3 regions of the Brachybacterium saurashtrense genome follow, and region 2 is predicted to be linked to each of the others. Evidence: riboswitches for the same ligand, from Rfam matches in the RefSeq annotation. Region 2 holds a riboswitch; each other region holds the start of a gene.
The links. Region 2 has a riboswitch for thiamine pyrophosphate ahead of DWV08_RS17285 (YkoF family thiamine/hydroxymethylpyrimidine-binding protein). Riboswitches for the same ligand answer to the same signal wherever they lie in the genome.

Region 1 (7,328 bases), 1.3 Mb from region 2:
CATCGAGGCGAGGATCGTGGAGCGCTCCCGCGGCACCCGGCAGAACGGGGACGAGGATCCGTCGGCGGTGCCGCGCGAGAAGTCCTTCTACGTCTACCACCGCCAGACCCTGCCCTGCCGGCTGTGCGGCACCACCGTCCGCTCGGCGGACCTCGCCGGCCGCACCGTGTTCTGGTGCCCGCGCTGCCAGCGGGTGCGCCGCCGTCGCGCCGGATGGACCCGTGAGCACCCCGCCACGCCCTGGGCGCTGGCCGACCCCGCCGCGCAGGTCGCATGAGTGCCCCGCCCCCGGTGACCGCGAGCGGGATGCTGCCCGTGAGCGACGGACACCGGATCCACTGGGAGGAGGCGGGCACCCGTGACGGCGTGCCCACCCTCTACCTGCACGGCGGGCCGGGCGGCCGGCTCACCCCCGGGCACCGGCGCAACGCCCCGGCGGGGCGGGCCCGGATGATCAGCCTGTCCCAGCGGGGCGCGGGAGCCTCGACGCCCTCCGCCGGTGCGCCCGGCGCCGCGGACCTGACCGGCCAGACCACCGCTCACCTGGTCGCGGACCTCGAAGCGCTCCGCGAGCACCTCGGGGTGGAGGCCTGGATCGTGCAGGGCGTCTCCTGGGGCTCCACGCTCGCCCTCGCCTACGCCCAGGCGCACCCGGAGCGGGTGCGCGGCGTGGTGCTGGTCGCCGTCACCTCCACCTGCCGCCGCGAGGTGGACTGGATCACCGAGGGCGTGGGCGCGCTGTACCCGGAGGCGTGGGACGCCTTCGCCGCCCTCGCCGAGGAGCACGCCGGCTTCGACCGCACCGACCGCTCCCCGCGGCGGCTGCGCCTGGTGGAGGCCTACCGCCGGATGCTCACCGGGGACGACGAGCACCTCGTCGACAGCGCCGCCCGTGCCTGGATGAGCTGGGAGGACGCCCACATCGGGATCGGTGCGGGCGGCCCCGCACAGACCCACGCCGTGCCGGCGCAGCAGGTGGTGGGGGAGTACGAGCGCGGCTTCGCACGGCTGGTCACCCACTACTGGGCGCACGACGGGTTCGTCGCGGACTGGGCGGTGCCCTGGGGCGCCGCGCCCGGCAGCGGGCTGCTCGGCGGCATGGCGCGCCTGGCCGGGATTCCGGGCGTGCTGATCCACGGCCGGCGCGACGTCTCCGGCCCCGCCCTCACGGCCTGGGAGCTGCACGGTGCCTGGCCGGGCAGCGAGCTGATCGTGGTCGAGGAGGAGGGACACGGCGGGCCGGCGATGGCCGGGCACTGGCGGGAGGCCGTGTCCCGGATGGTGGGCCCGTAGACTGCCGCGCATGCCCGCGCTGCACCACGCCCACCTGACCGAGATCGACCCCCGCACCGTGTACCTGCTGGCGATGCTGCGACAGGACGTGTTCACCCTCGAACAGGGCGCGACCGACGCGGATCTCGACGGCCGGGAGCTGGACGCCTCCACGGAGCTGCTGTGGTTCTCGCAGCCCGGGCCCCTCGCCGCCCGCGCCGGCCTGGACAGCGCCCCCATCGCGCACCTGCGGATCCTCCACGACGGGGACGTGGTGCGGATCGGGCGGGTGGCCGTGCACTCCGCGCACCGCGGCGGCGGCCTGGGCCGCGCTCTGATGGAGGCGGCGCTGGCACGGATCGCCGAGGTGTCCCCGCAGGCCGAGGTGCACCTCGATGCCCAGGCCCATCTCGAGCAGTGGTACGCCTCGATGGGGTTCGAGACCGTGGGCGGCGTGTTCCTCGAGGCGGGCATCGAGCACGTCGCGATGGTGCGCCGCCCCGCCGTGCGGGCGTGAACACCCCGCGCGGGCGTGAGCGTCCCCGCGAGGGCGTGAACCGCGCGGGCGTACGCCGCCCCGCCGCGCCAGCTCAGGCGCGAGGAGCCTCCATCAGCGCGGTGATCTCCGCGCGGTCGAAGTAGGCGGCGGTCTCCCGGGCGCTGGGGGTGCCGCGCTCCGGATCCGCCCCGGCCTCCAGCAGCGCCTCCGCCACCTCGGTGTAGCCCTTGAAGGCCGCGCCCGCCAGGGGGCTCTGCCCGCGGTCGTTGAGCAGGTCCACGTCCGCGCCGCGCCCGGCGAGCGCGGCCACCAGCTCGGCGTGGCCGTGGTAGGCGGCGAGCATCAGCGGGGAGTTGCCGGAGGCGTCGCGCAGATCCACCGGCGCGCCCCGGTCCACGGCGCCCAGGAGCGTGGCGCCATCCCCGGCGCGGGCGGCGTCCAGCAGCGCATGGGCGAGGGCGAGCACCGCCTCGTCCTCGGCGGCGGCGGGGCCGGCGGGTTCGTCGGGCTGAGGCGGGTTCTGCGCGGTCATGCCCTCAGGGTACGACGGGGGGGGACGGGCGATCACCCCACCAGCAGCTCGGCCAGTGCAGGCCACACCAGGAATCCCACCGCGAGCACCGCGCCCAGCAGGTCTGCCCGGCCCAGCGGGCTGGGCTCCGCCCAGGTGCGGCGGTCTGCCGCGGCGAAGCCGCGGGCGTCCATCGCGAGGGCCTGCTGCTCGGCGCCGCGCAGCGTGTCCACGAGCAGGGCGAGGGTGGCGCCGGCCAGCAGGCGCGGGGAGCGGACCCCGCCCAGGCCGCGGCGGCTGCGGGTCTCGACGATGGTGTCCCACTGCCGGCCCAGATGTCCCACCCGCACCAGGGCCACTACCGAGGCGACGACGGGACGGGCCGGCAGCCGCAGCCGCTGTCCCAGCGCGTCGCCCAGCGCGGTCGCCTCCACGCTCGCCAGCGCCAGCACCCCCGGGGCGACGAAGGCGGTGATCCGCGCCGCCTCCTTCAGGCCCAGCAGCCAGGCCTCCCCGGAGAGTGCCGGCGCCTCGCCGAGCAGTGCGGTGGTCCAGGCCAGCCCTGCCGCGGAGAGCAGGACCGGCAGCAGGCGCAGCGCGGCCCCGCGCGGCGTGCGCACGGCGAGCGGGGCCAGCAGCACGGTGGGCAGCAGGGCCAGCAGCCCGCCCTGCCAGGTCTGCACGGCGAAGGAGCCGATGGCGGCGAGGATCCCGAGGAGGCTGAGGGTGAGCGGGTTCAGCGCGTCGGCCGGGACGCGGCGCCGCGGCGGGGGCGGGGGAGTCGTGCTCGGGGGCGCCGGCAGCCGGCAGTGGTGGTCGGCGCGTGCGATGAGCTCCGCATCGTGCGTGGCGACCAGCACCGCCGCGCCGCGGGAGGTCGCCTCCGCGAGCAGGGCGCCCACCTCGTCCCGGCGGTGGGCGTCGAGGCCCACCGTGGGCTCGTCCAGCACCAGCAGGTCCGGGGCCTGGGCGAGGGCGGCGGCGATCGCCAGGCGGCGCTGCTCCCCGCCGGAGAGGCGGTGGGGGTGGACGTCGGCGAGGTGGGCGAGGCCGGCGCGGTGCAGCAGCTCCTCGGCGAGGTCCGGGTCCTCGGCCCAGGGGGAGGCGGTGACCTCGGCACGCACGGTGGCGGCGACGAAGGAGTGCTCGGGGTTCTGGGGGACGGCCGCGATCCTCTCCGGCGCGGGCCGGTCCACGGTGCCGCTCGCGGCCTCGGCGGCGCCCAGGAGGGTGCGCAGCACGGTGGTCTTCCCCGCACCGGACGGGCCGGTCAGCGCGGTGAGACGGCCGACGTGCAGGGCGAGGTCCAGCGGGGTGGTGAGCCCGCGGGACGGCACGGTGACCTGGCGGAGCGCGGCGATGACCTCGCCGTCCGGTGCGTCGGGCACCTTCCCGTCGGCCGCCTGCTCGTCGGGCACCGGTCCGTCGGTCGCCTGCTCGTCGGGCGCGTGCCCGTCGGCCGCGTGCCCGTCGGCCGCGAGCACCCCCGCCTCGCGCAGCAGGTCCGGGTGCGCCGCGAGCACCGCGGCGGGCGGGCCGTCGGCCAGCACCCGCGCCTGCGGTCCGAGCACCACCAGGCGGTCCATGTGCTCCAGCCACGGTCCCAGCCGGTGCTCCGCGAGCACGAGCGTGGCGTCGCGGGCGGCGGCGAGGATCGCCTCGCGCACCTGCTCCGCGGTCTCCTCGTCGAGCATGCTGGTGGGCTCGTCGAGCAGCAGCAGCGAGGGGTCCAGGGCGAGCGTGCCGGCCAGGGCGATCCGCTGCTGCTGGCCGCCGGAAGCGTCGAGCGGCGGGCGCGACGGCGCCACCCCCACCTTCGCCGCCGCCAGGGCGGCCGCGGCGCGCTCGTGGATCTCGGGCCGGGGCAGGGCCGCGTTCTCGGGGCCGAAGCAGGCCTCGCGGTGCGTGGTCGCCGCGACCATCGCGTGGGCGGGGTTCTGCAGCAGGAGCCCGGCCTCCCCGGCCCGTTCCGGCGGCTCCCGCAGCGCCGTGCCCTCGCCGTCCTCCGGGTCGAGGAGACCGGCGAGGGCGCGCAGCACCGTCGACTTCCCGCTGCCGCTCGCGCCCGCGAGCAGCACCCGCTGACCGGCGGGGATCTCGAGATCGAGCCCGGCGATGGTCGGCTCCCGGCGGGTCAGCGGTCGCCAGCGCAGACCGTCCAGGTGCAGGGCGGTCGCGGGAGGGGCGGCGGCGGGGGCGATCGGGGACCGCCCGGTCAGGCCTGGGCGGCGCGGGCGCGTTCCCGGCCCGCGGCCAGGGAGTCGACCGCGCCGGTGGCGGTGAGGGCCCGGGCCGCGACCCAGCCCAGCACCCCGCACAGCACCGCGCCGGAGAGCAGGAAGAAGCCGAGCATCGCGCCGGCGTACAGGCCGCTCATCTCCGGGTAGTAGGCGAACCGCTCCCACACCCATTCGAGCCCCGCGGCGAGCACGCCGCCGAGGATCGCGACCGGCAGGGTGTAGCGGCGGTAGCGGGTGAGGAGGAAGGCGAGCTCCACGCCGCCGCCCTGCAGCAGGCCCGAGACCACCGTGCCCCAGCCCCACTGGCCGCCCAGCAGCATCTCCAGCACGGCGGCGATCATCTCCGCCAGCAGCGCGGCGCCGGGCTTGCGCACGATCAGCGCCGCCAGCATCGCGGGCAGGAACCAGATCCCCGCCAGCAGACCCTCGGCGGGCTTGAACGCGGCGGTGAGCGGGCTGATGAGGGTGTAGAGCTGGCCGTAGCCGAGGAACGCGACGCCGAAGGCGGCGCCGATGAGCACGGTGACCAGCAGGTCCACGGTGCGGAATCGAGTCATCACTTCTCCTTCCAACCGGAAGGGGCACGGCACGCCGACGGCCTGCCGCGGAAATCCCGACTCCCTACGCCGGTGTGAACCGGATCAGGTTCGAGGGTCTGCGCTGCGCGCACTCTCAGCACCCTGGTGGTGCTCCCCTGTCAGCGGATGACGAACCCTCAGTCTACCCGCTCCGCCGCGGTCCCGGCGCCGCGGCGGAGCGGGGGACGGGTCACCGCCGGGCGCGCAGCGCCTGGTCGATCGCCTCGGCGGTCGCCTGCGGGTCCTCGGGGGAGAGGATGTAGCAGGTCTCCCCGCGTCCCATCATCTCCACCATGGTGCCGGGGCGGGTCACGAGCATCCGGTACGGCCGCTGCAGGGCGTCGACGGTGTAGATCTTCCTGTCGCCCACGGGGGTGAGCTCGGACGGCTGCGGGGTGCTGGCCCGGCCGCGCCGCCAGCCGTAGCCGCCCAGCGTCACGCCCACCCGGGACTGCGGCAGCTCTCGCAGCTGCACGGTGCGGAAGTCCTCCAGCGGCCAGGGCCGGCGGGGCAGGAACCCGCCCAGGCTCACGGTGACCCCGTGCTCGTCGACGACGAAGCGGGTGCTCTGCCCCATCCAGGTCCACAGCGCCAGCGCCCCGAACAGCGCCGCGACCAGCAGCGCTCCCAGCGGCGTGGAGCGCTGCGCCATCAGCACCACGAGCACCGCCCCGGCCGCCAGGGTGATCCCGATCCGGGTCCAGCCGATGGAGGAGGCGCGGGTGCGGCCCACGTAGAACGGCGGCTCGGGCCTCACCAGATCGCCACCCGCTCCTCGGGTGCGCGGTACATGCCGTCTCCCTCGCGCACGTCGAAGGCGGTGTGGAACTCCTCCAGGTGGCCGGCGACGGTGTTGCAGCGGAACTCCATCGGGGCGTGGGGATCCACGGCGAGGCGGCGGATCGCCTCCTGGGTGCGGTTGCGGCCCCGCCACACGGTGGCCCAGGACCAGAACACCCGCTGCAGGCCGGTGAAGCCGTCGATCTCGGCCTCCACCTCCTCGGCGTCGCGGCTGCCCAGGTACGCCTTCACCGCGATGGAGAGCCCGCCCAGGTCGCCGATGTTCTCGCCGATGGTGAGCGCGCCGTTGACGCGGTGGTCGTCGTCGAGCTCGCGGGGGGAGAGCTCCGAGTACTGGGTGATCAGGCGCGCGGCGCGGGCGTCGAAGGCCTCGCGGTCCTCGGAGGTCCACCAGGAGACGAGGTTGCCCTCGCCGTCGTACTTCGAGCCCTGATCGTCGAAGCCGTGGCCCACCTCGTGGCCGATCACCGCGCCGATCCCGCCGAAGTTCACGGCGTCGTCCGCCTCGGCGTCGAAGAAGGGCGGCTGCAGGATCGCGGCGGGGAACACGATCTCGTTGCGACCGGGGTTGTAGTACGCGTTGACCGTCTGCGGGGTCATGTGCCACTCGGTCTCGTCGATCGGCCCGCCCACCTTCGCGAACTCGAAGGCTGCCTCGAAGCGGCGGGACGCCCGCGCGGTGGCGACCAGGTCCCCGGGCACGATCTCCAGGCCGTCGTAGTCCCGCCACCGCTCCGGGTAGCCGATCTTCGGGGTGAACCGGGCGAGCTTCGCGAGCGCCTTCTCGCGGGTGGCCGGGGTCATCCAGTCGAGCTGCTCGATGGAGTCGCGGTAGGCGTCCATCAGCGCGTCCACCAGCGCGAGCATGCGCTCCTTGTGGGCGGCGGGGAAGTGCCGGGCCACGTACTCCCGGCCCACGGCGAAGCCCACCGCGCCCTCGACGAAGGCGACGCCGCGCTTCCAGCGCTCGCGCAGCTCCTCGGCGCCGGAGAGGGTGCGGCCGGTGAAGGCGAAGTCCTCCTCCACCAGGGCTGCAGGGCCGTAGGGGGCGTAGGCGGAGACGGCGTGCAGGCTCAGCCAGGTGCGCAGCACCGCCAGGTCCTCGCCGGCCAGGAGCTCCGCCGCCGCCTCGACGAACTCGGGCTGACCCACCGAGACCACCTCGAAGGCGGCGGCCGGCGCGCCGGTGCCCTCGATGTAGGCGTCCCAGGGGAAGGCGGGGGCGAGCGCGCGGCGGGCCTCGGCGTCCAACGGGTTGTAGGACTTCTCCCGGTCCCGCACCCGCACCACGTCCACGTGGCAGGCGGCCAGGCGGGTCTCGAAGTCCCTCACCGCCGCGGCCAGCGCCTCGGCGTCCCCGTCGAGCAGTCCGGCGCGTCCGGGCAGCCCGGCCAGGCGGGCCAGGGCCGCCAGGTGCGCGGTGTAGG
Region 2 (7,328 bases):
CCCTCGACCAGACCGAGCGGGTGATCCTGCGCGCCGCCGAGGAGGAGGGCGGGACCGGCTGCCCCTGCGACCTGCTCGTCGTCGGCGACACCACCGGCGCGCTCACCGCCGCCGCGCTTGAGCTCGTCGCCGAGCATCCCGAGGCGCGGGTGCTCTCCTGGAGCACCTCGCGCGCGGAGACGGCTGCGCTCGCCGCGCAGCTGCCCGAGGCGCTCGCCGACGGGCGACTCGTGCTCCCCACGGGCACCGAGCCCGCCCCGCTCGAGGAGTTCGCCGCAGGGGCCGAGGCGCACCTGGTCCTCGCCCGACTGCCGAAGTCCCTCGCCGCGCTCGAGGACCTCGCCCGGCGCCTCGCCGCTCTCGCCGCGCGCAGCGGGCGGTCGGATCTCACGCTCATCGCCGGCGGCCGGGTGAAGCACATGACCCGCTCGCAGAACGACGTCCTCGCCACCGCCTTCGCCGAGGTGCACGGATCGCGCGGGCTCGGCAAGTCCCGCGCACTGCTCGCCTCGGAGCCGCGGCCGGACGTCGAACCCGCCGCGCCGGCCGCGGACGAGGTGCACGTCGCCGTGCACGGCGAGGAGCGCTCCCTCGCGCTGCGCGGGGTCGGCGGTGTGTTCGGCGGGGCCCGGGCCGACGCCGGCTCGCTCCTGCTGCTCGGCGCACTCGACGAGGCGCTGGTGGCCGGGGAGATCCCCGCGGAGCGGGCCGTGGACCTCGGCTGCGGCAACGGGCTGCTCACCGCGTACCTCGCCGCCGCGTTCCCGGAGGCCCATGTGAGGGGCAGCGACGACGACGCCGAGGCGGTCGTCTCGACCCGTGCGACCCTCGCCGCTTCCGGGCTGGACCGCGACGGGGTGGAGGTGAGCTGGGAGGAGTCGCTCGCACAGCACGCCGACGGCAGCGCCGACCTGGTGCTGCTGAACCCGCCCTTCCACGACGGCACCGCCGTGGACGCGACGCTCGTGCAGGGCCTGCTCGACGCCGCCGCCCGGGTGCTGCGCCCCGGAGGACAGCTGTGGTTCGTGCACAACTCCCACCTGCGCTACCGGCCCGAGCTGGAGTCCCGCGTCGGCGCAGTGCGCCAGCGCGCCCGCGACCGCCGCTTCACGGTGCTCAGCGCCACCCGCTGACCCCCGCCCGCCCACGGCGCAGCGCCGTACGACGCTGCCACCGCCGCCCGCACGGCTGCCTGCGACGCAACAGCCCGCTCACGAACCAGGTCCTCGTCGGAGGTGGTTCGTGAGCGGGCTGTTCAGTGCGCGGTAGGCCGTGCGCGGCACGCGTGCGCGAGGGGCAGCGCCCGGCGCCCGGCCGCTCAGGCCACCAGGCTGCGCAGCACCGAGGTGAACATGCCCAGGCCGTCGGTGCCGGTGCGGGTGCCCGCGCCCGGCTCGTCCGGGCCGAAGCCGGCCTCGACCGCGTGCTCCGGGTGCGGCATCAGGCCCACCACGTTCCCGGCGGCGTTGGTGATGCCGGCGATGTCGTGGCGGGAGCCGTTGGGGTTCTGCTCGAAGCCGGCCGGGCCGTGCGTGGCCCCGGCGGCGTAGCGGAACACCACGCGGCCCTCCTCCTCGAGCTGGGCGAGGGTGCGCTCGTCGGCCACGTACTGGCCGTCCTGGTTCTTCAGCGGGATCCGGATCACCTGGTCGGCCTGGTAGTCGGCGGTCCAGGCGGTGCGCACGTTCTCCACCCGCAGCGGCTGGTCGCGGCAGATGAACGCGCGGTGCGCGTTCTTGATCATCGCGCCGGGCAGCAGGTGCGTCTCGCACAGCACCTGGAAGCCGTTGCAGATGCCCAGCACCGGCATGCCGCCCTGCGCGGCGTCGACCACCTTCTCCATGACCGGCGCGAAGCGGCTGATCGCCCCGGCCCGCAGGTAGTCGCCGTAGGAGAAGCCGCCGGGCAGCACCACCGCGTCGACGCCGTGCAGATCGTCGTCGCCGTGCCACAGCGCCACCGGCTCGGCGCCGCCGAGCCGCACCGCGCGCAGCGCGTCCCGGTCGTCGAGCGTGCCCGGGAAGGTCACCACACCGATCCGCATCAGGCCTGCGCCTTCCCCTCGGCCGCGTCCTCGACGTCGATCGCGACGACGTCCTCGATCACCGGGTTGGACAGCAGGGTCTCCGCCGCCTCGCGGAGGGAGGCGAGCACCGTCTCGGTGACCTCGCCCTCGACCTCGAGCTCGAACCGCTTGCCCTGGCGCACCGAGGCGATGCCCTCGAAGCCGAGGCGGGGGAGCGCGGCGGCGACGGCCTTGCCCTGCGGGTCGAGGATCTCCGGCTTGGGCATGACGTGGACCACGACTCGTGGCATGGGGGCTCTCCTGGGGACGGGGGACGCGGGATGCGGTCCTGACGGGTGAGGACGACGCCCCCATGCTACCGAGCCGCGGCCGTGCGGCGCGGCCGCGCCCACCGCGGGCCTGGGCACCGGGCCGCCCACGGCGATAGGTTCGGAGGGACACCGTCGCGCACTCCCGGGAGGTCCCGATGAAGATCCGCCACCTCGTCCACTCCTGCCTGCTGGTGGAGACCGCCGGCAGGCGCCTGCTCATCGACCCGGGAAGCTTCAGCGGCGAGGCCGTGCGCGCCCTCGGCGGGGACGTGCTCGCCGGGATCGACGCCGTGCTGGTCACCCACCAGCACCCCGATCACCTCGACCGCGGCCTGCTCGACGAGGTGCGCGCACACGCCCCGGAGGCCGCGGTGATCGCCGAGCCGGAGACCGCCGCGCTGCTGGCCGAGGCCGCCGACGGCGCCGCCGCGATCCCCTCCGCGCACCTGATGCCGCTCGCCGCCGGGGACGTGCACGAGCTGCCCGCCGCCGCGGACGCACCGCCGGTGCGGATCGAGGCGGTCGGCGGCCGGCACGCGATCATCCACCCGGACATCCCCCGCGTGGGCAACTGCGGCCTGGTGCTCGCCGCCGGCGACGGGCCCCGACTGGGCATCACCGGGGACTCCCTCGAACCGGTCCCCGCCTTCCACGGCATCGACGCGCTCGCGGTCGCGGTCACCGCCCCCTGGTCGAAGATGGCCGAGACCATCGACTTCCTCCGCGCCGTCGGCCCGCGCCTCGCACTGCCGGTGCACGACGCGATCGTCAGCGACGCCGGCCGCCCGATCTACCTGCGGCAGTCGACGAACCTCGCCCCCGAGGGCACCGAGGTGCGGGACTGGCCCGAGGGCGGCGTCGTCGAGATCCCCGCCGACGGACTAGGCTGAGCGGCGTGCACGGGAGTCCGGTGAGCCGGGCTGAGAGGGAGTTCTCCAACTCCGACCGTAGAACCTGACCCGGATCATGCCGGCGCAGGAAGCTCCGCCAGGCGACCGTCGTCTCGCGTCCGTGCCCGCTGAGGAAGGCATGGACCCCGTGACACCCACCCCTGCCGGCACCCCTGCACCCCCGCTCCACCCCACCGCGCCCGCGGACCCCACCGCCACGCCACTCGGCTTCGGGGTGGGTGCGCGCGTCACCGCCGCCGTGATGTCCGAGGACTACGCCCGAGTGCTGGTGGACATCCTCTCCCGCCTCGACACCACCGGCCTGGTGCGCGAGACCGGTGACGTCTCCACCTACTTCGGCGGCCACGAGGTGCACCTGCAGCGCGTCCTCATCGACCTCGCCGAGGACCTCGCCCGCACCGAGCACCACGCCGCCCTCACCGTGACCCTGTCCCGCGGCTGCCCCGGCGAGGTGGCGTGCGCGCTGCCCGCAGGCGCCGGGCCGCGCGCCACCGAGGTGCCCGCCCCGCGCCGCACCGGCCGCTTCGCCTCCGCGGAGTGGTCGCTGTACCCGCTCGCCGATCAGGTCGCCGCCGACGGCACCGCCCCCGACCACATGCGCGACATCCACGCCGCCATCGACCACGCCCGGGAGCTCGGCACCTTCCGCGGCTCCGAGCACTTCGCGACCCGCCTCGAGGGGGACGTCGGCGAGGTGATCGCCACCGCCGTGGCGGGATGGCTGCTGGTGGGGCGCAGCGTCCAGCACGTCACCAGCCACCTCACGCTCTCCCTGAACAGCCCCTCCCACGAGGTGCGCGAGATCGAGGAGGGCACCCGATGAGCGACCTCCGACCCGCCCCCGACCGAGGCCCCGCCGGCGGCGCCCCCGCCCCGGCCCCCGCACCGCACACGGCCTCGCCCACGACGCGCCGCCCCCGACTGAGCCTGCGCGAGATCGTGCTGGTGGTGGTGCTGGGTGTGGTGTTCGGCTTCCTGTACTGGGTGTTCGTGCAGGCCTGGAACGGCCTCGCGATCGCGATGGGCCCCGCCGGGGACCTCGCTCAGCACGTCCTGTTCGGCTCCTGGCTGCTGGTGGCCCCCATCGCGCTGGCGATCCTGCGCCGCCCCGGCGTGGGGATCCTCGCCGAGCTGCTCGCCGCGGTGATCGAGGTGGTGTTCCTCGGCAGTCCCGTGGGGCCGCTCCTGGTGCTCTCGGCGGCGCTGCAGGGCCTGGGCAGCGAGATCCCCTTCGCGCTCACCCGCTACCGCCGCTTCGGCTGGGGCGTGTTCGCCGCCTCCGGCGCGCTCGGCGCGGGCCTGGTGTTCTTCTGGACCGCGTACCGGATGGGCTGGTACGGGCAGGATCTGCTCACCCTGCGACTGGGGATGCAGGTGGTCTCCGGGATCGTGCTGGGCGGACTGCTCGCGAAGGTGATCGTGCGGGCGCTGGAGCGCACCGGCGTGCTCGCGAACTTCGCCATCGGTGCCGCTGCGGCGCAGGAGGCCGCGGGGCCGGGCGCCGGTGACGGCACGGGGCACGGGGACGACGGGATTCCGCAGCGCCGTGTCCGCTGAGGCCCGCGCCCTGCCCGCGGCGGCCACCGGACGTGCGGCCGCCGGACGAGCGGTAGCCGGACGAGCGGCCGCCCCGTCCACCGGGCCCGTCCCTCCGCCCCTCGTCGAGGCGAGGGACCTCGAGGTGGTGCTGCCCTCGGGGGACGGCGTGGGGCCGTGGACGGGCACCGTCGCGCCCGGGGAGCAGGTGCTGGTGCTCGGCCCCAGCGGCAGCGGCAAGTCCACCCTGCTGCGCACCCTCGCCGGGGCCGTCCCCTCGCACCGCCGCGGCCGGGTCACCGGCTCGCTGCGGGTGGGCGGGATCGACCCGGTCGCCGAGGGGGTGCGTGCCACCGCCGAGGTGGTGGGCATGCTGGGCCAGGACCCGGCCGACGGGGTCTGCCTCCCGCAGGTCGCGGACGACGTCGCGCTGCCGCTCGAGAGCCGCTGCGTGCCGCCCGGGGAGATCGGCGCGCGGGTGCGCGCGGCCCTCGACCGCGCCGGGGTGGCCGCGCTCGCCGAGCGCAGCGCCGCGACGCTCTCCGGCGGCCAGCTGCAGCGGGCCGGTCTCGCCGCAGCGGCGGTGGCGCGCCCCCGGCTGCTGCTGCTCGACGAGCCCACCGCCATGCTGGACGCCGACGGCGTGCGCGCCGTGCGGGACGCGGTCGCCGCCGCCGTGGCCGACGGCGACGTGGCGGTGATGCTGGTCGAGCACCGGCTGGACGACTGGGCCGGGGAGCGGGGGATCGCTGCACTGCCGTCCCGCACCCTGGCGCTCGACGGCTCCGGGCGCGTGCTCGCCGACGGGCCGACGGCCCAGGTGCTCGCGCGTCACGGCGCCGCGCTGCGGGAGGCCGGGTGCTGGCTGCCCCGCGAGATCGAGGAGCGGCTCGACCAGGACGCCGCCTCCGCCGAGCCGGGTCCGACGCCGCCCGCCGCGCGGGTCCCTGCTCCCCGCGCCGCACCGCCGGGATCAGCGGTGCCCGTGACCGCACCGCCGGGCGACGGGACGAGCCTTCTCGCCGTGGCCGGGGCGGATCTCGGTCATGAGGGCCGCACGGTGCTGGCCGGCGTGGACCTCGAGGTGCGCGCGGGCCGGCTGCTGGCCGTGGTCGGCCGCAACGGCGCCGGGAAGTCCACGCTGCTCGGGGCGATGTCCCGTCTCGACGCCCCGCAGCGGGGCACCGTCGAGGGGGCCGCCGCCGCACTGGTCTTCCAGCGGCCGGAGGCGCAGTTCATCGCCGACACCGTGCAGGGGGAGCTCGAGGCCTCCGGCGCCACGAGCACACAGGCGACGGCGATGCTGGAGCGACTGGACCTCCTGGATCAGGCGCCGCAGAGCCCCTTCGCGCTCTCCGGCGGCCAGCAGCGCCGCCTCTCGCTCGCGGCGGTGCTGCTGGGCCGGCGACCGGTGCTGCTGGCCGACGAGCCCGGCTACGGCCTGGACCGGGCCGGGCAGGCCGCTGTCCTCGCCCTGCTGCGCGAGGCGGCCGATGCCGGACGCGGCGTGGTCATGACCACGCACGATCTGCACTCGGTGGCTGTCGCCGATGCGGTGGTGGTGATCGCCGACGGGCACCTGCACGGTCCGATGCCGCCCGCCGACCTGCAGCAGGACCGGGTGCTCATGCAGCGCGCCGGACTGCTCCCCGGCCCGGGACGGGGAACGGCGGGTCCCGAAGGGCCGGACCAGGGCGGGGCGGACGACGGGGGGAGAGCCGCCGCCACCGCGCCGACGACCCCGTCGGCCCGCGGCGTCACGCCGGCGACCTCGTCGGCCCGCGGCGCCGCGCCGGCGTCGACGGCGCATCCCTGGCTCGCTCGGCGCAGCCCCGCCGTGCTGCTGGGGCTGCTCACGGGCCTCAGCGTGGTGGGCATCGCGCTCACCGATCCGGTGCCGCTGCTGATCCTGTACCTGCTGCTGGGCGCGGGCGCGATGCTCGGCTGTCGCCTGGGCCCGCTCGCCCTGGCGCGTGCCCAGCTGCCCTTCGTGGTCTTCGCCGGCGGGGTGTTCGCGGTCAACGTGCTCAGCCGGCCCGGGCACGAGCCCTGGCCGGAGCTGCCGGTGCGAGTCACCGAGGAGGGCATCGTGCTGGGCACGGCGCTCGCGCTGCGGGTGCTGGTGATCGGCCTCGGTGCGGTGATCGTGCTGCGTGCCTCCGACCCGCGCCGCACGATGATCTCCCTGCAGCAGCACGCGCACCTGCCCGCCCGGTACGCCTATGCCCTGCTCGCCGGGCGCCGGCTGCTGGACGACCTGCCGCGGCGGTGGCGCACGATCACACGCGCCCACCGAGTGCGTCTGCCGCTCACCGCGCAGGGGGACGTGGCCGCCCTGCGGCCCCGCCACCTGCTGCGCTGTGCCTTCGCGCTGCTGGTGGACGCGGTGCGCAGCGCGGAGCGGATCGCCTTCGCGCTGGAGTCCCGCGGGCTCGGCGAGGGGCCGCGGACGGTGTGGCGACCGGTGCCGCTGGGTGCGGGGGACGCCGTGCTCGCCGCCGGAGTCGTGGCCACGGTGGTGCTGGTGCTGCTTCTGTCTTGAAC
Region 3 (7,328 bases), 1.6 Mb from region 2:
TCCTCTCCTCGCGGCGGGCGTGCCGCACACCGACCGTTCCTAATAGTCATACTATTGGTGGGCAGACGTCCTGTCACCGACACCCTGGCCGGCCCGTGGGGCCGCGCCGCGAGGAGGACCGCGATGAGCACCACCACACAGCGCACGGTGTGGATCACCGGCGCGGGCAGCGGGATGGGCCGCGCCACCGCCCTGCAGGCGGCGCGTGCGGGCTGGGCCGTGGCGCTGAGCGGCCGTCGGCCCGCGCCGCTGGAGCAGCTCGCCGCCGAGATCCGCGAGGAGGGCGGCACGGCCCTGGCCCTCCCGCTGGACGTGCAGGACCGGGCGGCGGTGCGGGAGACGGCCGCGCAGGTCGCGGAGCGGCTCGGCGGGATCGACGCGCTCGTCCTGGCCGCCGGGCTGAACGCCCCGCAGCGTCGCTGGGACGATCAGGACCTCGCGCAGTTCGACGCCATCCTCGCCACCAACCTCACCGCCGTGGCCAACGCGATCGACGCCGCCCTCCCCCGCCTGCGCGAGCGCGACGGGCAGGTGGTGGTGATCTCCTCCTATGCGGGCTGGTCCTTCCAGCCCGGCGCGGGGGTGGCCTACTCGGCGAGCAAGACGGCGCTCGGCTCGCTGGTGCGCACCCTGAACCAGCAGGAGGCCGCCCACGGCGTGCGCGCCTGCCACCTGTGCCCCGGAGACGTCGCCACCGACTTCCTCGACCAGCGACCCTCCGTCCCGGACGCCGAGGCCCGCGCCCGGATGCTGAGCGCCGAGGACATCGCCCGCACCGTCTGCTTCGTGCTGGACTCCCCCGGCCACGTGCGGATCGACGAGCTGGCGCTCTCCCCCGTCTCCCAGGCATGAGCACCGGCACGACCACCCCGCCGAGCGCCTTCGACCGGGCGCTGGAGCAGCTCGGCGCCGCGATCGTCGCCGGTCAGCTGCCTGCCGGGCACACCGACACCGTGGACGGCTTCATCGCCCGCACGGGCGCGTCCCGCAGCGTGGTGCGGGAGGTGACGCGGGTGCTCGGCGCGCTGGGGATGCTCAGCGCCGGGCGCCGGGTGGGGCTGCGGATCCGCCCTCCGGCCGAGTGGGACCTGCTGGATCCGCGGGTGATCCGCTGGCGGCTCGAGGGGCCGCAGCCGGCCCGTCAGCTGGCAGAGCTGCGGGCGCTGCGCCACGCGATCGAGCCCGCCGCCGCGGCGGCCGCCGCCCGCGCCGTGCGCGAGGAGCAGGCCGGGACCGCAGCGCTGGAGCGTGCGGCGGCGGCGATGGTCGAGGCGGCCGACGGACCCGAGCACGGCGCCTTCCATGCCGCGGACCGCGCCTTCCATGCCGCCGTGCTGGACCTCTCCGGCAACGCGATGCTGCAGCGTCTGCGCGAGGTGATCGAGGAGGGGCTGCGCCACCGCGCCCTCGTGGAGCGCGGCGCCCGGGTGCCGGATGGTCACGACCTGTCCCTGCACCGCGAGGTCGCCGCCGCGATCCGTGCCGGCGACGAGGAGCGCGCCGCGGCGCGGATGCGGGAGATCATCGAACGCCTCGCCGGCGAGAACGGCTGAGGGCCCGGACCTCACCCTCGAGGTGACGGGCCACGGCGACACGCAGCCCGCGGCGAGCGGAGGCGCCGACGATCCCTCGGCCCTCGCGGCGGACCGTCGCGTGGAGCTGCGGTTCGGGGACTGAGGCGAACTCTGCTACGGTCGTCCGCGATCCCTCGGGTGCCCGTCGCAACGGGCTGAGATCGAACTGACGCGGTTCGAGCACCGACTGAACCTGCCCGGGTCATGCCGGCGAAGGAAGAAGGAGAGCGACGCCTGTGTCCGCACGCCCTGAGAACTACCCCACCCATTCCCTCGGCCACCTCGAGGACCCCGCCCACGGCATCCGGGTGCCCGTCACCCGCATCGCCCAGGACCCCTCCCCCGACGGCACCGCGAACCCTCCCCTGGAGGTGTATCGCACGGCCGGTCCGGGCTGCGTGCCCGAGGAGGGCCTGGCGCCGGTGCGCGAGGACTGGGTGCTGGGCCGCGGGGACGTGGAACGCTACCCGGGCCGCGGCCGCACCCTGGCCGACGACGGCCGCTCCGCGGTGCGGCGCGGCGAGGCCAGCGCCGAATGGCGGGGCGCCCGACGGGATCCGCTGCGCGCGCTCCCAGGCCGTCGCGTCACCCAGATGCACTATGCGCGCCGCGGCGAGATCACCCCGGAGATGCGCTACGTCGCGCTGCGGGAGGGATGCGACGTGGAGCTGGTGCGCAGCGAGGTCGCCGCCGGCCGCGCCATCATCCCCGCGAACGTGAACCATCCCGAGGCCGAGCCGATGATCATCGGCCGCGCCTTCCTGGTGAAGGTCAACGCCAACATCGGCAACTCCGCGGTGACCTCCTCGATCGCGGAGGAGGTCTCCAAGCTGGAGTGGGCCACCCGCTGGGGTGCGGACACCGTCATGGACCTCTCCACCGGGGAGGACATCCACACCACCCGCGAGTGGATCCTGCGCAACGCGCCGGTGCCCATCGGCACCGTCCCGATCTACCAGGCGCTCGAGAAGGTGGGCGGCGACGCGAACGCGCTGACCTGGGAGATCTTCCGGGACACGGTGATCGAGCAGTGCGAGCAGGGCGTGGACTACATGACCGTCCACGCCGGGGTGCTGCTGCGCTACGTGCCGCTCACGGCGGAGCGGGTCACCGGGATCGTCTCCCGCGGCGGCTCGATCCTGGCCGGCTGGTGCCTCGCCCATCATCGCGAGAACTTCCTCTACGAGCACTTCGACGAGCTGTGCGAGATCTTCGCCCGCTACGACGTCTCCTTCTCGCTCGGGGACGGGCTGCGGCCCGGCAGCCTCGCCGATGCGAACGACGCCGCGCAGTTCGCCGAGCTCGACACGCTCGCGGAGCTGACCCGCCGGGCGTGGGAGCACGACGTGCAGGTGATGGTCGAGGGGCCCGGGCACGTGCCGCTGCACCTGGTGCACGAGAACGTGGAGCGCCAGCAGGAGCTGTGCGACGGGGCGCCGTTCTACACCCTGGGCCCGCTGGTCACGGACATCGCCCCGGCCTACGACCACATCACCTCCGCCATCGGCGCCACCGAGATCGCCCGCCACGGCACCGCGATGCTCTGCTACGTCACCCCGAAGGAGCACCTGGGGCTGCCGGACCGCGACGACGTGAAGACCGGCGTGATCACCTACAAGATCGCCGCGCACGCCGCCGATGTGGCCAAGGGGCACCCCGCCGCGCGCGATCGCGACGACGCCCTGTCGAAGGCCCGCTTCGAGTTCCGCTGGCGGGACCAGTTCGGGCTCTCGCTGGATCCGCAGCTGGCCGAGGAGTACCACGACCAGACCCTGCCCGCCGAGCCGGCGAAGACCGCGCACTTCTGCTCGATGTGCGGGCCGAAGTTCTGCTCGATGCGGATCTCCCAGGACATCCGCGACGCCTACGGCGACGCCGCCGCGCAGGAGCGCATCGCCCAGGAGGGGATGGCGGCGAAGTCCCGGGAGTTCCTCGCCCAGGGCGGGACGGTGTACCTGCCGGACCCGGTGCGGGCACCGGGCGGGGGCGGCGCCGCGGGCTGAGCGCGGCGGGGCCGTGTCCGGCACCGGTCGCCCCGGGTCAGCGCCCGCGCACCCTGTAGCGCCTCGCCAGCCGCCGCATCGCCGCCCCGCTCAACACCGTGGTCAGCACGCACAGTATCAGCAGGCAACCCAGCCAGACCCACGCGCTGGGCTCCCACAGCGGATCCTCGCCCACCAGGGAGATGGCCGTGATGTCAGAGGTCGCTCCCATCGCCGCGAATCCCCAGCGCGACGGGGACAGCCAGGCGAGCTGTTCGAGCACGGCTCGATCTGCGACAGGGAACAACCCGCCGCTGAGAACCAGCTGCATCGTCACCAGCACCACCATCACCGGCAAGGTCTGCTCCCCGGAGCCCACGAGGGAGGAGACCAGCAGACCCATCGCTGCGCTGGTCAGGGCACACAGCCACAGCGCGAGCACGAGCTCTCCTGCTGGCCACAGGAGGATTCCGCTGTCGGGCCCGTCCCGGAACAGCAGCACCACGGGCACCAGCATCACTGTCTGGGCGAGGGTGAGCATTCCCAGCACACTGAGCTTGGCGAGGACGTAGGCGACCGGTGAGAGCCCGATAGCCCGCTCGCGCACGAAGATCGCGCGCTCGGTCACCAGGTCACGGATGCTCGCGGAGAGTCCCAGGAACACCGCACCGAGGGTGAGCACGATCAGGATCTGATTGGGCTGCCCCGAGGGCAGCTCGCCAGGTCCGGGTGGGCCAGGCCCTGCTCTCCCGGGATCACCAGCACGAGAGCCGCGAGGATGAGGGGCATGGCCACCACGAAGCCGGCGAGCGCGCGGTCGGCCCAGAGGATCCGCAGTTGGCGTCGCCCCTCCACGGAGGCCTGCCGCCGCAGCGACGGCGAGCGGGGATCCTCACCCAGCTCGGTGCGTGTGCTGGCCATTCGGCCGATCGGTGTGCGCACATCGCGCACATAGCCGGCCGAGGCACGGAACCGCGAGACCGTTCCCTCCGGATCGGTTTTGGTCGCGGCGACGACGTCACCGAAGGTCTGGGCGCCGAAGTGGGGACGCGCGTCGTCCGGATCCCCGAAGAAGGAGACCTTCCCACCGGGGGCCAGGATGAGCAGGCGGTCGCACAGATCCAAGCCCTCCGGCGAATGGGTGACCACCAGGACGGTCCGTCCGTCGTCGGCCAGTCGGCGGAGGGTCTCCATCACCTCGGCGACGAGATCAAGGTCGAGACCCGAAGTGGGTTCGTCGAGGACCAGCAGAGAGGGGCGGGTGAGCAGTTCGATCGCCACCGAGACACGCTTGTGCTGCCCGCCGGAGAGGGAGCTGATACGGGTGTGCTGGTGCTCGGTGAGGCCGAGCTCCTCGAGCACCTCGCTCACGCGTCGTTCCCTGTCGGCGCTCGGGACCTCGGGATCGAACCGGAGCTCGGCGGCATACCCGAGTGCCTGCCGCGCCGTGAGGTGGTGGTGGACGACGTCATCCTGAGGCACCACGCCTATGCTGCCGCGGAGGCTTTCCAGATGCTGGGAGAGGTCACGCGCGTCGTAAAGGACCTGCCCGGACGTTGCAGGCTGGGCTGCGGTCAGCGCATTCAGCAGGGTGGTCTTCGCTACGATACCCCCTATATTTTCTCGCATTGAATCCTGCTTTGAACAAGTATTCATCCGTGCACATCCGACCATCCGGAGCTCCCCGTGAAAGCGCGTAGCATCTCTGACGCCTCGACGGCTCGACACGGCTTCCCTCCCCGTTCTCGCCGACCTAGAAACATCACCACGGACACGGGACTCGTGAGCCGGACGCTCAACACTCAGAGACTGCGACCTCGGGATCACGCTCTGAATCCGCCCTGCCAGAGTGCCGAACGAGGCGGGGCAGGCCTTGCGTCGAGCCCGATAGGGTGAGCTCATCGCCGGCATGCGCGGCCATGAAGCACGAAGGGAGCGGGCTCCGATGACACGCGTCGCTTGGGCACGATATGAGGGCAACGACGTCGAGGCTGTCGTCGCGATGCTCATCAACCGGGAACGGCCAAACTCTGTGCGGATCACACCCTCAAGAGGCGATGGCGGGGTCGACATCCTCGACAGAGGCGCGGCCGCGAACGGCGGGGATGTCGTCTACCAGGTCAAGCGCTACACGGGGCCGCTCTCAACGACTCAACAGAACAACGTTGAGGAGTCGTGGACTCGGCTGCAAACCGACCCTCGGTGGGCCACTCTCAACGTCGAGGAATGGCATCTAGTCACGCCCTGGGATCCGACGCCGGAAGCTGACGCTTGGCTACAAGGCCTCGACGACAGAGGGCGCACTGTAACGTGGAACGGCCTGGCATACGTCGAGGCCCTCACGGCAAAGTACCCGGAAGTCATCGATTACTACCTGGATGGCGGCAAGAGCCGCATCGAGCAGGCCTACCAAGCAGTCGTTGCCCTGCTCGCTCCCGCCGACGCAGGTCAGAAGCTGGACGTCCCCACCGTTTCATCCCGGTTGGCGACAGCGCTCACGGTCCTCGACGGAGATCCCCACTACCGGTACGAACTCCGGCTTGGAGAGGGAGAGCTGCCGGGCCTGGTCAAACGGCCGAACCTGATGATGACGTGGATTCAATCCGACGGGCAGGGAAGGAAGTGGCAGGCCGTCGACGTCATCGCTCGATGTGCAGCCTCGGCCACGGAGCGTCCGATTGTCATCTCCGGGGCCGTGAGCGCGGAAGGCGGTTCCGATCTGGCGACGGCTCTTCAAGACTTCTTCGATTACGGCGCACCGTTTGCGGTACCGGCTGGCGCATTTGCAGGCAGTATCGACGCGCCCGGCGGTCTCGGCGGCCCCTTGACGAACGCGGCGATGCAAGTCCTTCCGGTTGACGACGAGGTGGGAGCTGACCCAGACCTCATCCTCGCAACCCGCTCCGCCGAGGGTGTGCCTATCGCCGAGACCGAGGTGACCCGGATTGCGCGAAGCGAAGGCACGAAAGGCCTCCGGGTGGTTCTGCAGCAGAAGAACCACGTCTTCACCATCGAGGACCGCTACACGGCGTCGGAGAGCGGAAAACGAGAGTTCCGGTTCGGCGACTACTCGAACCAGCCCGCGTCGGACGTAAAAACTGCTTTGGCCTTCATCACGTCAACGTCACACCCGAACACCGTCTACGTGCGACGGAAAGGCGCCCCTCCCCTGAGCGCGACCGTCGACCCGAACTGGAATATCGACTTCCCCGATGAGATACGCGAGGTCCTCAACGGCGTCGCAGCTCCGGTTGACGCGCTGGCACGGCTGCAACAGCACACAGGCACCATCGTCCGAGTTCCAGACCTGACCGAGACCACCTTCGCTCAGGTTGCAGAGTGGCGGCGCGCGGCCACGATCCTCGAGGGGAAAGTGGTCATAGCTGCTTATCCCAAGGGCCACGCCCTGGGGGTCGAGCTGCCAGCCGAGGTCGACACGATTCCGGGTCTGCTCGCAATCGACGTCCCCCTTGAGGTCACCATCGGTGAACAGACGATCCACTTCGGCACGGCTCGCATGTGGATCGAAGACGCAACCATCCTTGAACGACGCGAAGTCGATGGCCGGTCGGTGCACTGGCTCACGACGCCCAATCGGCGCGTCCGATTCTCCTTACCCATGGAGCATTCAGACGACGCAGCAGGTTGAGCCTCCCTGGTTGCCCCGGCCCGGTTACGGATCAGCCGAAGTTACGGATCAGTCGAACGAGATACTCCCGGGGGTCCAGTCAACGATCTTCGCCGTCGTGACGCCAGCGTCGGCTCCGGGGAT

Region 1: linked by a shared signal. The riboswitch ahead of DWV08_RS03140 (ECF transporter S component) and the one ahead of DWV08_RS17285 (YkoF family thiamine/hydroxymethylpyrimidine-binding protein) in region 2 are both predicted to bind thiamine pyrophosphate.
Region 3: linked by a shared signal. The riboswitch ahead of thiC (phosphomethylpyrimidine synthase ThiC) and the one ahead of DWV08_RS17285 (YkoF family thiamine/hydroxymethylpyrimidine-binding protein) in region 2 are both predicted to bind thiamine pyrophosphate.

Annotation. Positions count from the first base shown of each region.
Region 1 covers NZ_CP031356.1:693,896-701,223, forward strand. The annotation lists gene DWV08_RS03115 (Fpg/Nei family DNA glycosylase) at 1-277, shown strand, start outside; gene DWV08_RS03120 (alpha/beta fold hydrolase) at 274-1,293, shown strand; gene DWV08_RS03125 (GNAT family N-acetyltransferase) at 1,304-1,789, shown strand; gene DWV08_RS03130 (ankyrin repeat domain-containing protein) at 1,863-2,303, opposite strand; gene DWV08_RS03135 (ATP-binding cassette domain-containing protein) at 2,336-4,501, opposite strand; gene DWV08_RS03140 (ECF transporter S component) at 4,498-5,079, opposite strand; TPP riboswitch at 5,124-5,228, opposite strand; gene DWV08_RS03145 (hypothetical protein) at 5,291-5,857, opposite strand; gene DWV08_RS03150 (M13 family metallopeptidase) at 5,854-7,328, opposite strand, start outside.
Region 2 covers NZ_CP031356.1:2,008,053-2,015,380, reverse strand. The annotation lists gene DWV08_RS09175 (class I SAM-dependent methyltransferase) at 1-1,133, shown strand, start outside; gene purQ (phosphoribosylformylglycinamidine synthase subunit PurQ) at 1,319-2,044, opposite strand; gene purS (phosphoribosylformylglycinamidine synthase subunit PurS) at 2,044-2,316, opposite strand; gene DWV08_RS09160 (MBL fold metallo-hydrolase) at 2,493-3,227, shown strand; TPP riboswitch at 3,227-3,335, shown strand; gene DWV08_RS17285 (YkoF family thiamine/hydroxymethylpyrimidine-binding protein) at 3,367-4,071, shown strand; gene DWV08_RS09150 (ECF transporter S component) at 4,068-4,805, shown strand; gene DWV08_RS09145 (ATP-binding cassette domain-containing protein) at 4,930-7,326, shown strand.
Region 3 covers NZ_CP031356.1:3,642,980-3,650,307, reverse strand. The annotation lists gene DWV08_RS16385 (SDR family oxidoreductase) at 124-852, shown strand; gene DWV08_RS16380 (FadR/GntR family transcriptional regulator) at 849-1,553, shown strand; TPP riboswitch at 1,701-1,810, shown strand; gene thiC (phosphomethylpyrimidine synthase ThiC) at 1,811-3,577, shown strand; gene DWV08_RS16370 (ABC transporter permease) at 3,615-4,238, opposite strand; gene DWV08_RS16365 (ABC transporter ATP-binding protein) at 4,241-5,185, opposite strand; gene DWV08_RS16360 (restriction endonuclease) at 5,502-7,205, shown strand; gene DWV08_RS16355 (hypothetical protein) at 7,254-7,328, opposite strand, start outside.